One region of the Sphingosinicella wutangchuni genome, then DNA from elsewhere that is predicted to be linked to it. Evidence: predicted binding sites of a transcription regulator. Region 1 holds the regulator's gene; the other holds the start of a gene.
What was found. The regulator LexA, encoded in region 1, represses DNA repair genes until DNA is damaged. The targets are predictions, from matches to a motif close to GTTCCNCNCTTGTTCT.
Positions count from the first base shown of each region.

Region 2: the regulator LexA is predicted to act here: its motif matches at 2,249-2,264, upstream of rmuC (DNA recombination protein RmuC).

Region 1 is NZ_CP141588.1:65,461-68,859, reverse strand. It holds gene SH591_RS00385 (peptidylprolyl isomerase) at 1-245, shown strand, start outside; gene SH591_RS00380 (anthranilate synthase component II) at 279-872, shown strand; gene SH591_RS00375 (hypothetical protein) at 869-1,117, opposite strand; gene lexA (transcriptional repressor LexA) at 1,310-1,963, shown strand; gene SH591_RS00365 (VOC family protein) at 2,006-2,341, shown strand; gene SH591_RS00360 (hypothetical protein) at 2,555-2,806, shown strand; gene SH591_RS00355 (hypothetical protein) at 2,868-3,065, opposite strand; gene SH591_RS00350 (ComEC/Rec2 family competence protein) at 3,209-3,399, opposite strand, start outside.
Region 2 is NZ_CP141588.1:406,627-410,025, forward strand. It holds gene SH591_RS02055 (TrmH family RNA methyltransferase) at 1-376, shown strand, start outside; gene SH591_RS02060 (hypothetical protein) at 414-818, shown strand; gene rmuC (DNA recombination protein RmuC) at 820-2,232, opposite strand; gene SH591_RS02070 (four-helix bundle copper-binding protein) at 2,348-2,740, shown strand; gene def (peptide deformylase) at 2,815-3,357, opposite strand.

The sequences.
Region 1 (3,399 bases):
TGCTGCGCGCGCCCAATGGCGAGGGCTGGTTCGTGGTGCATCTCGCCGAAGCGGTGCCCGGCAATGCCGGCGGCGCGCCCGGCCTGATCCAGGCGACGCGCGGCCAGTTCGAGCAGATCATGGGCGAGGAATATGCCACCCAGTTCAGCCGCGCGGTCGCTGCCGAGCTCAAGGTGAAGCGCAATGGCGACGCGATCCGCGCCGCCAAGCAGGCGCTGCAGCGGGGCGGTGCGACCGCTCCGTAAGCCGCCCGTCGCGACCGGGAACGGAGCACAGCCGTGATCCTGGTCGTCGACAATTATGACAGCTTCACCTGGAACCTGGTCCATTATCTGCAGGAGCTGGGCGCGGCGGTCGAGGTGGTTCGCAACGACGCGCTTTCCGCCGAGGAAGCGCTGGCGAGCGGGGCCGAGGCGTTCCTGATCTCGCCTGGCCCCGGAACGCCCGACGAAGCCGGCCTGTCGCTGGACCTGGTCGCGCTTTGCGCCGAGGCGCGGCGGCCTTTGCTCGGCGTCTGCCTTGGCCACCAGGCGATCGGCCAGCATTTCGGCGCCCGCGTCGTGCGCGCGGGCCGGGTGATGCACGGCAAGACCTGCCCGGTGACCCATGACGGCAGCGGGGTCTTCGCCGGCCTGCCCTCGCCCTTCACCGCCACGCGCTACCATTCGCTCGTCGTCGCGGCGGACGGCCTGTCCGATATGCTGGCGGTCAACGCAACCGCCGACGACGCGACCGTGCAGGGCCTGCGCCACCGCGACCTTCCCATCCACGGCGTGCAATTCCACCCGGAAAGCATCGCGAGCGAGTATGGCCACCGTCTGCTGGCCAATTTCCTGCGAGTGGCGGGAATCCCCGTGGCGGCCGGCTCCTAAAAGCCGTTCGCGGCGGCCTCGTTCTGCGCCTCGCGCCGGCCAAAGCCGGCTATTTCGTCCGCTTCCTTGGCGTGCCGTTCCTGCGCCGAATAGACTTCGGGAGCCTTGTCCCGCGCCGTGCGCTGGCCGCCCATACCCCAGAAGACGGCGATGATCGCGATCACGATCATGATCAGCCACGTGCGCTTCATTTCGAAGAAGGATCCGGTGCCCGCCGGGCGGATATTTTCGTCCTCGTCGTCCATCGCCTGTCTCTCCCCCGCGGGTGGCTGAACCGTGACTGTCGCCAATCTACCGGAAACCGCGCCCGTTAGAAAGCGCCGCCCGTCCAGTCATATCAAGGGGTTGCAAAGCGGCACGGGACGCGTTCCTCACCTCGCTTGACAGATTTCGGAACGTTGCCTACACGTTCTCTATACGTTCCAGGGAGCCGGACCATGCTGACGAAGAAGCAACATGAGCTGCTTTGCTACATCCACGATCATCTCGCCGATACGGGGGTCTCGCCCTCGTTCGAGGAGATGAAGGAGGCGCTGGAGCTCAAATCCAAGTCCGGCGTTCACCGCCTTATCTCGGCGCTCGAGGAGCGCGGCTTCATCCGCCGCCTGCCCAACCGGGCGCGCGCCCTGGAGGTGGTCAAGATGCCCGAGGGCGCCGGCAAGGCCGCGGCCAAGCCGTCCGTCCAGCTCCCGCAGCCGGCCAACAGCAACGACATCATCGAGCTGCCCCTGCACGGGCGGATCGCCGCCGGCACGCCCATTGAGGCTCTGCAGGGCACCGAGAGCCTCGCCGTTCCCGCCGCCCTGCTCGGCCCGGGCGAGCATTATGCGCTCGAAGTGGCTGGCGATTCGATGGTCGACGAGGGCATTCTCGACGGCGATTACGCCCTTATCCGCAAGACCGACGTCGCCCGCGACGGCGAGATCGTGGTGGCGCTGATCAACAATGAGGAAGCGACGCTCAAGACCTTCCGCCGCGAAGGCTCGATGGTCCGCCTCGATCCCGCCAACCGCAATTACGACCCGCAGCGCTATCGCCCCGAACAGGTCGTGGTTCAGGGCAAATTGTCCGGACTGCTGCGCCGCTATTGATCGGCCGATTGCGGTTTTCCAACCCTATCCATGGAGGCTGCGATGGCACGCCTGAATTATGTCGAACTTCCCGTCGCCGCGATCGGCCCGGCCAAGGATTTTTACGAGCGCGCGTTCGGCTGGGGGCTGACCGAGTTCGGGCCGACCTATGCCGCGACGATGACCGGCGACACCGATATCGGCCTGCAGGCGGACGCGGCCGAGGCGACCAAGGCGCCGCTGCCGGTGATCGACGTCGACGACCTCGAAGCCACCCTCGCCGCGGTCGAGCAGGCCGGCGGCCGGATCGTGCAGCCGATCTTCGCCTTTCCTGGCGGCCGGCGCTTCCATTTCCTCGACCCGTCCGGCAACGAACTGGCGGCCGTCAAAGGCGACTAGCACTCCCCCGCCGAGACGCTTTTGCCATCCGCTGGGGTCGTGCACCGCGGCATGACCCGCCGGTTCGGCCAAGCGCCGCAAATGCGCGACAAAACACACCTTTTCGGCCCGGATCGGGCGACTGCGACCGGAACCCCTCGATAGCGACCTCGTTATCGCGAGGCATGTGCAGGACATGCCGAGCAGTACGTGTTCGTACGGAGGGAATCACAAATGTTGAAACGGACTTTGGCGGCGGTCGCCGCAATGGGCCTGATGGTCTCACCGGCGGTGGCGAGCAACGCCGCCCCCGCAGCTTCCATTCAGCCGCAGTCTGAATCGCTCGGCGCCGCGGGCGAAAGCAGCCTCAATGGGGGCAGCGGCCACATCATGGCATTCCTGCTGGGCGGGGTCATTCTCGCCGGTTTCATCCTGGCCGCGCTTGAGCATGACGACGACGACGAGGACTTCCCGGTCAGCCCCTGATCCTTCTTCCCTGAAGCGACAGTGACGCCCCGGCATCTCATGGTGCCGGGGCGTTCTGCGTTCAGGCGGCCAGCGGGAGCGGGCGCAGGCGGATCTGCGGGTTGCTGGCGACCGGCATATTCTCGAGCCGGTGCATCTGCAGCGTGAAGGCGTTGGCCCGCAGCTCGTGCGCACGGCGCTTATCGGGCGCATCGGCGCGGCGGGCGGCGCGCAGCTCTTCGATCACGAGCCGGGTATAATATTGCAGGTCGGTTTCCATGGCGATTCTCCCCACGTGAATCTGTGTCCGCCCCTCCTAATCGGCAGAAAGTAGCTCAAGCCATCTGTTCGACGACGGCGGCCCATGGCTCGACCGGCTGGGAAAGCCCGCGACGAACGACGCGGGACCGGCGACGAAGGCGTTCAGGGCGCCGCGGCCCAGGGGTGACGGCCGACCCGATCGGCCACCGTCGCCACGCGGCCGACCTCGCCGAGCGTGAAGGCCAGGCCGCCGGTGCGCCGCAGCAAAGTGCGATCCGCCTTGAGCCAGCGCGGGCGGCAGGTGCGCGGCAGGCGCCGGTCGCTCACGACGATATCGGCCTCGGCGCAGGCGT
Region 2 (3,399 bases), 340 kb from region 1:
CGCGGGCGGGCTGATCCTGGTCGACGAGTGCGTGGACCCCTTCTCGGTCGAGGCAGTGCGCGCGACCATGGGCGCGCTCTTCACCCAGCAGATCGCCACTGCCTCCTGGGAGGAGTTCGTCGCCTGGCTTCGCGCCGGCGAGGGCGAACTCGTCGGCACCAGCCTTCAGGCGAGCCAGGATTATCAGGAGCCGCGCTACGGCAAGCCCTGCTTCATCCTCGTCGGCAACGAGGCGCAGGGGCTTCCCGCGGCCTATGAGGCCGAGTGCGACACTTTGGTGAAGATGCCGATGCTGGGCAAGGCCGACAGCCTCAACGCCGCCGTCGCCACCGCGGTGATGGCCTATGAAGTGATCAACCAGTGGCGGCGCGCGTGATGCGGAACCTTCGATTCGCTCATTCGCTATGGCGCCCATGAAAACGGCCCGAATCACGATGCCGAAATGGCCCGCTTACGTGATGATGGCGCTGTGCGCGGCCTGCGCCTATCCGGCCGTGACGGCGAGCGCGCCGGGCGACAAGCACGAAAGCTACAGCGCGCGCGGCCAGGAACCCGGCTGGGCGCTGACCATCGCAAACGGCGTGATCGACTATCAGGGCAATTACGGCGAGAAGCGCATCCGCGTCGCCCGGCCCGAGCCGCGCACGACCTTCAACGGCCACCGCTACGAGACCCAGCGGCTGGTGGTCGACGTCACCCACGGCCGCTGCAATGACGCAATGAGCGGCCACGGCTATGCCGACCAGGTGATGGTGGTCGCCGACGGCGAAAGCTTCACCGGGTGCGGCGGCGAGCGCCGGGCCGACTGGGACGTTTAGGCTATTCGGCCGCTTCCGCCTCGTCCTCGCGCCTCCTATCCGGCAGAGCAGGCCGAACCAGATCGCCCGCACTGGCCAATGCCTCAACGGCGGGCACGTCCTCAAGCTCACGCGCACCCGTCTCGATATTGAGTTCCTTGAACTTCCGACCCGTTGAGACCAGTCGGCTATTGAACGAATTCGTGAAAGTATTGAAGTTGCTGACGGCGCTGTTCAGTCCCGTTCCCACCTTCCGCAAATCCTCGCCAACCTTTGCAAGGCGGTCGTAAAGCTCCTTCCCGAGAAGGGCGATGTCGCGCGCGTTGCGGGCGAGCGCCTCCTGCTGCCAAACCGAAGCCACCGAACGGGCGATCGCGATCAGATTGGTGGGAGTTGCCAACAGCACCTTCCTGTCGAAGGCGTAATCCCAAAGGGTTGGATCATGTTCGAGGGCGGCTGACAGGAAATGTTCGCCTGGCACGAACATGAGGACAAAATCGGGACTGTTGCCGAACTGGGTTTGATAGGCCTTGTTGCCCAGCGTGTTGACGTGCGCCCGCATCGCCGCCGCATGGGCGGCGAGGCCGATGTGGCGCTCCGCCTCATCCACGGCTCCGAAAGCATCTTGGTACGCGTTCAGGGACACCTTCGCGTCGATGATCAGCGTACGCCCTCCGGGAATACGAATGACGACGTCGGGCCGGAGCCGGCCCTCCTCACCTTCGACGCTGACCTCGGTCTGGAAGTCGCAATTTTCGGTGAGCCCGCACGTCTCGAGCACGTTCTTCAACTGCTGCTCGCCCCAACGGCCACGCGACTTAGGCGCATTGCGCAGGGAGTTAACGAGCTTGGCCGCTTCCGAGCTGACTTTCTCCTGACCGACCCGCATCGATTCAATCAGCCCGACGAGATTGCCGAAGGCGTCGCGGCGCTCCGCCTCAACCTTGGCAACCCCCTCCTCGTAACGCTGCAACCGCTCGTTGACCGGTTGGAGAAGTGCTTTGAGGCCATTGCCGGCAGTCTCCTCAGACTGGCGGAAGCGCGCATCGGCGCGTTCCAGGAAGCTCTTCTGCGCTTCACCCAGGATCTTGCCGCCGATCTCGCTGAACTGGGCGCTCATCGCCTCGCGCGCCTCCTTCAATTCCTGGAGCCGGGCTTCGAAGGCGCGCTCGCGCTCGATCTGGCTCGACGAGAGGCGCGCGCATTCGGTGCGGGCTTCGCCGCATTCGCGCCGGACCTGATCGAGTTGCTCCTGCAGCGCCGGCACCTGCTTGGCACGCTCCTCGGCGGCGGCGAGGTCGGCGATCGCCTTGCGGAAATCCTCAAGCCTCTGGTCGCGCTCGGCGCGGAAGGCGGCGGCCTGTCGGTTGCCCACGAACCAGCCCGCGCCGAGCCCCGCGACGAGCGCCACTACCACCAAAATCATCGGATCCATCTCAACACCCCACGCAGGAACGAAATGGGAACCTAGAGCAGCGGAGCGTCGCGCTCAACAGGATTCGGGAACCGGCGCCACGCGAAACCCGTTCGCCTTTTTAGAGGAGAAAGCCATGTCGATCGCCAAGATGATCGCCGCCCATCCCGATGCCGGTGGCCATCTCAACGAGCCGCTCGCGCTCGCCGTCCGCCACGCCATGTTCTGCGCCGTCATATGCACGAGCTGCGCCGATGCCTGCGCTGCCGAGGACATGGACATGCGCCAGTGCATCCGCACCTGCCTCGACTGCGCGGACATCTGCCAGGCGGCCGCGAAAGTGGCGACGCGCCAAACCGGCAGCAACGAAGCTTTGCTGCAGGAGATGCTGCAGCTCTGCATCACCGCCTGCGACATCTGCGCCGAAGAATGCGCGCGCCACGACCACGAACATTGCCGGATCTGCGCCGAAATGTGCCGCGAATGCGCGCGCGACTGCCGCGCCGCGATCGACGCGGTCGCGGCTTAATGTTCCCCGGCGGGATCTCTGGGCCCCGGCTTTCGCCGGGGAGCAACAGATTGCGGGGAGCAGCTAGGAAAAGCTTATAGAATCGCGGCGTTGCCGCGGTCGCGGCGGGCCTTCAGGACCTTCTTCACCACCATGTCGCGCTTCAGGCGCGAGAGATGATCGATGAACAGCACACCGTTCAAATGGTCGACCTCGTGCTGGAGGCAGACCGCCATCAGGCCATCGAATTCGCCCTCGCGCGGCTTGCCGGTCTCGTCGAGCCAGGTGGCGCGGACGGTCGCGGGGCGCTCGACCTCGGCATATTGGTCGGGGATCGAGAGGCAGCCCTCATTGTAGGTCTTCCATTCGTCCGAGCGCTCGACGATCTCGGGATTGATGAAGACGAAGGGGTTGCGCACCGGCTCGCCCCCTTCCTCCTCCGGGTCTTGCAGATCGATGACCAGCAGCCGCCGCGGCACCGCGACCTGGACGGCGGCGAGGCCGATTCCCGGCGCCGCATACATCGTGTCGAACATGTCGCGGACGAGCCGCGTGACGTCGTCGTTGATCGCTTCGACCGGCGCCGATTCGGCGCGCAGGATCGGATCGGGGATTTCGATGATCGGAAGAAGGCTCATGCAGCGCAGCTAGGCAGCGCCCGGGGGAGCGTCAAGGCTTGG